2 regions of the Priestia sp. FSL R5-0597 genome follow, and region 1 is predicted to be linked to the other one. Evidence: predicted binding sites of a transcription regulator. Region 1 holds the regulator's gene; the other holds the start of a gene.
The links. Region 1 encodes NrdR, which represses ribonucleotide reductase genes. Its sites were predicted from a motif close to AACACNATATATNGTGTT; they were not measured.

Region 1 (2,471 bases):
AAAGCTAACTTTTCAATCGCTTGTTTTACTTTAGATGTAATGGACCTTTTCGAAATCATTGAATCTGTTAGGCCTGCTAAAAATAAATCAAAATCAAAGGAATCCGGGCTCATCTCAATAGAAGCACGGTTTGAAGAATCTATAAAGTCCGTTTGAGCATCAGGAGAAAATACATCCTTGCTTTCAGACTGAAAACTTGGAGCCAGCTCCGTTGCTTTAACTGATTTAAATACATCGTTAAATGAATGCGTCACATCTTTGAACGATTGATCATCCACGAGTGAATCCGAAAAATAATTTTTTATTTTTTGAAAGATGGATTTTCCTAGTCGGTTATATAAATATACATTTAACACGCCATCGTTAAAGAACTGATGGGGCGTAAGAGGAGGAATGAGCTCATAAATGAACACACGAACATCATCTTCTTCCTTAATATATGTTTTTAACAAACCAATACCTTCTAATTTTAACCGCTCATGGTAAATAGCTTTCAAATTAATTTGCATCATTGACATTAGGTGATGATGCGTAGACTCTTTTCCCCATAAACGATCTTGTTCCAGCTCGCTCCATAGCGTCATATACAAACCAAAACACGTCGTACCCACCAACGGCTGATAGAGCATTGTTAAAATCTTTCGGTCGTATTCCTGCAGTATGCCGCTCGAACGAACAACATAACGATCGACCGGTATCATTTCTTTCCAATGTTGTTCTTTCATGTCGTTCCCTACCTACTTTTAAAGTAATAGAAATGACAAAAAAAGAGCCTAAAGAATACTTCAATAGCTCTTTTACAGTCGTTCCTTCTTAATTAAATCTTTTAATTCATCAATAAATACATTGATGTCTTTAAATTGTCGGTATACCGAAGCAAATCGAACATAAGAGACTTCATCGATAGCAGCTAATCGCTCCATCACCATTTCTCCTACCACATCTGACTGCACCTCTGATGTACCCTGACTGCGCAGCTCTGTTTCAATATCGTGTACGGTATCTTCCAGTTGTTTTAAGCTTACTTGGCGTTTTTCACACGCCTTAATTAACCCTCGAAGGATTTTGTCTTTGCTGAACTCTTCTCTCGCTCCATCTTTTTTTACAACAATTAACGGAAGTTCTTCTACTTTCTCAAAAGTTGTAAAACGATAGTGACACTCTTCGCATTCACGTCTTCTACGAATAGAGCGGCCTTCTTCTACAGGGCGCGAGTCCAGCACTCTCGTTCCATTGTAATGACAGGATGGGCACTTCATATTCTCAGCTCCAATAATAAACCTTGTTTTTCTTTTTATTTTCTCTCATATAAGTTAATTTTCATCTATGTTAGCCGGCTATTCGCCATTTATTATGATTATCATCATCATTTCCTTTATCAAACACGATGCTATATTAAAGGATTTACTTTATTCCATCTTATAGAAAACAAGGCTTGAATACAAGTAAAGGAAAAGGAATTTCCCCATTTTATTTCCTGAAATTCAAAAATGATAAGGAACTTACGAAGAAAGAGGAATAAGTTTTTGATCAAAGCTCTTATAAAGCGTACGTACAAGTTCTTTGCTAAAACCAAAATCAACTGGCACCACTTTTGACTCTGTTGTAGCAGAAAAATCGATAGCGGTTTCAAGAGGACGTACGCTAATAATGGTAATCACAACAAAAGCTTTTCTTCCTTTTACAACGTTTAAGCTAATTTCTCCTCGCTCTTCATACGCAGCAAGTATCTCTATCCCTTGCATATGCTTCAACATTTCATGAACTTGCTTAAATGCATTCCCAGCCGTTGTTTTGTAATAATGCGTTTTTAGAGTCGGATCTGAATGACGATCGCTTGTTTCTACATGATTAGAAAATAAAGATTTAACTACTTGTACTACCCCCATGTTGTTATCCCCTTTGTTTTTGCATATTAAAAATTTATATACTAAAAAGAGGTGTGTAATACACCTCTTAACTTACGTAATCAATCGACACTATTAAAGTGCATTCGCTTTAGTTTGTTTTACCTGAACAGGACCCATTCCACGTGGTAATTCAATTGTTTCACGTGTCTGTGCACTTAGAGCATCTGCAATATAATCTGCTGCGATTGTAGGATCTAAATGACCACAAGTATAAACATCGATACTTGCATAACCATGCTCTGGGAAGCTGTGAATCGTTAAATGTGATTCTGAAATAATAACAACGCCACTTACACCTTGAGGTGCAAATTTATGGAACGCTACTTCGCGAACTTCCGCACCAGATTTTAAAGCTGCATCAACAAACGTTTTTTCAATATAATCAATATCATTTAACTTATCGAAATCGCATCCCCATAATTCTGAGATGACATGACGACCCATTGTTTCCATAATGATATTTCCCCCTTTAACAATTTTTAATCGTTAAACATGAAGTTCTTTCGCCATATAGCATGTTAACTACCACGGGGGAAAGTTAGTCCAAAGAGGTCCTAACCC
Region 2 (2,471 bases), 260 kb from region 1:
AAACTCTGAGTTATGAACGCTGTACGTTCCGCCAGTTTGCAGCTTTTCTTCTGCATCTTTAATGATTTTTTCATTAAATCCACCAAGACCAGGAATTTGTTTATAGTTAATGATTCCTTGGTACATTGCTTCTTCAGACTCTGTTAGCGGCGTGAACTTCAATTTATCTTGCGCGTGCTTTTTAATCATTTCGTCATTTGTGTTTTCAATTAAGAAACGTAAAATGCGAGGGTTTTGCATTTTAGAAATAATAAACTCTACAATGTCAGGATGCCAGTCGGCAAGCATGATCATTTGAGCCCCACGACGTGACCCACCTTGCTCAACAAGATGCGTCAGTTTAGCAATATCATCTAACCATGAAACCGAACCAGATGATTTGCCGTTTACACCGCGAGCCAGCGTGTTGCGCGGGCGAAGAGTTGAACCATTCGTTCCAACACCGCCTCCACGGCTCATGATTTCCATTACTTGTTTGCGGTGTTCTGAAATACCTTCACGTGAATCTTTCACATAAGGCATTACGTAACAGTTAAAGTAAGTTACGTCCGTGTCAGCACCTGCACCGTAAAGAACGCGACCAGCGGGTACAAAGTTTAGCTGAACAAGCTCTTGATAGAACTTTTCAAACCACTCTTTGCGCTTTTCTTCTGTTTTTTCCACAGAAGCTAAGCCTGTTGCATTACGTTTTGCAATTTGCTCGTAGAAGACTTCTAGAGGCTTTTCAATGACATCTAGCGAACGAGTAATTAACCCGTTTTCTGCTTCTTCAGGCGATAAAGCACCTCTAAACTCATCTTCTACCTTGACAACAGCGGTCTTTTGCTCAAAATTAATGCTTTCCACATAGCCAAGTCCTCGTGCTGGAAATTTTGGGTCTTCCTTTACAGTTAGAACAACAAAATCTCCTTCTGATAACGTTAATTTTTCCGTATCTTTAAACGCATAGCGGTCTAACATTACCAATCTTGAAACACCTTTATGAGTTAACTTCATATCCGGTGTAATCGGATGTACTTGCGGAAAGCGTTCAATATCTGAATTGAGCTTTTCAACATTCATATTCACTTTTTGATTTAACAAAACAGTCATTCTCACAACTCCTTACCTATCGAACATCTATAAATTTATTAACTCTATTTCCTTTTAAAGGAAATAGAGTTTTTCAATCAACTATCAATAACTTACCACACGGCTTGGACGAATTCAATATATAGTATTTGACACTTCTCCAAACATCTACATATAGAAGGGTGTCAAGTGAAATATTTTTTTTTTCGTAAAAAAAGTGTTTGACTTTTCTTCCCTATGTATTCTATTAGCCAAGCATTGTTTCTAAAAATCCCAATAAAAAGTGCAACTTATAAGAAGTTGCACTTTTATCTATTTACCATCCGCATTCGTTTAGCGCTTAAAGTTCCATTCATCCGATCCGTACTTTGTGCGCGCTAGTTCTTCTACATATGCTTCCTCTTCTTCAGACAGTGTATACGGTTCTAAATCGATATCAAGAGCAGAAGCAAATCCTTTATAAAACGCTTCTTTTGCTTCTTCGATAGAAATTTTGCGGCCCGCAATTGCATTGATCGCTACCGCTTTAGAACGAAATGCGCGCTGCATTCTTTCTTTCACGCGGTCATTTGGATAATTAAACACGCTGAATAATTTATCTTCATCAATCTCTAACAGAATAGAGCCGTGCTGTAGAATAACTCCTTTTTGTCTAGTTTGGGCACTTCCAGCAATTTTGCGGCCCTCTACAACAAGTTCATACCAAGAAGGAGCATCAAAGCACACGGACGAACGAGGGTTTTTTAAGCTATTTTTTTCTTCTTCTGAACGAGGAATAGCAAAATAAGCCTCGAGCCCTAACGAACGAAATCCTTCCAGTAAACCTTCAGAGATGACGCGATATGCCTCTGTAACTGTCTTAGGCATATTAGGATACTCTTCAGATACAATGACGCTGTAAGTAAGCTCTTCATCATGAAGCACGCCCCTGCCGCCCGTTGGACGTCTCACAAAGCCTAATCCTAATTCTTTTACTTTATCAAAGTTAATTTCTTTTTCAGCTTTTTGAAAATAACCGATCGACAGCGTTGGAGGGTTCCATCCGTAAAAACGAATCGTAGGTGGAATTTCCCCTTTACTATGCCATTCTAATAACGCTTCATCTAACGCCATATTGTAATAAGGCGAACGGTTGTTGGAATCAATAAATCTCCACTTTGCTTTCATCTACCTCATCCTCAGCTATATGTAATATAAAAATAAATCCGTTTTTTAGTCTACCAAAAGATTGAGCTAAGGAAAAGCAAAGAGCAACATAAAACTGCGAATTCAAATGTGGTAGTTTTTTCATTTTCGGGAAGAAATCCGCTAGATTCAAGGCAAAATCGCTTTACTTCTAATTTCATTCACTTATATAATAAGAGTATGGATTTTGTCGAAGAAAGGAAGAATCAGCATGT

Region 2: a site for NrdR is predicted at 1,204-1,221, ahead of MKX72_RS22620 (vitamin B12-dependent ribonucleotide reductase). Genes of this name have one in related genera too.

What each region holds. Positions count from the first base shown of each region.
Region 1 is NZ_JBBOUZ010000001.1:4,546,965-4,549,435, forward strand. Features, by position in the region: gene MKX72_RS23995 (replication initiation and membrane attachment family protein) at 1-725, opposite strand, end outside; gene nrdR (transcriptional regulator NrdR) at 798-1,259, opposite strand; gene MKX72_RS24005 (hypothetical protein) at 1,503-1,889, opposite strand; gene speD (adenosylmethionine decarboxylase) at 1,983-2,363, opposite strand.
Region 2 is NZ_JBBOUZ010000001.1:4,283,316-4,285,786, forward strand. Features, by position in the region: gene MKX72_RS22620 (vitamin B12-dependent ribonucleotide reductase) at 1-1,092, opposite strand, end outside; gene MKX72_RS22625 (lipoate--protein ligase family protein) at 1,405-2,238, opposite strand; gene MKX72_RS22630 (rhodanese-like domain-containing protein) at 2,468-2,471, shown strand, end outside.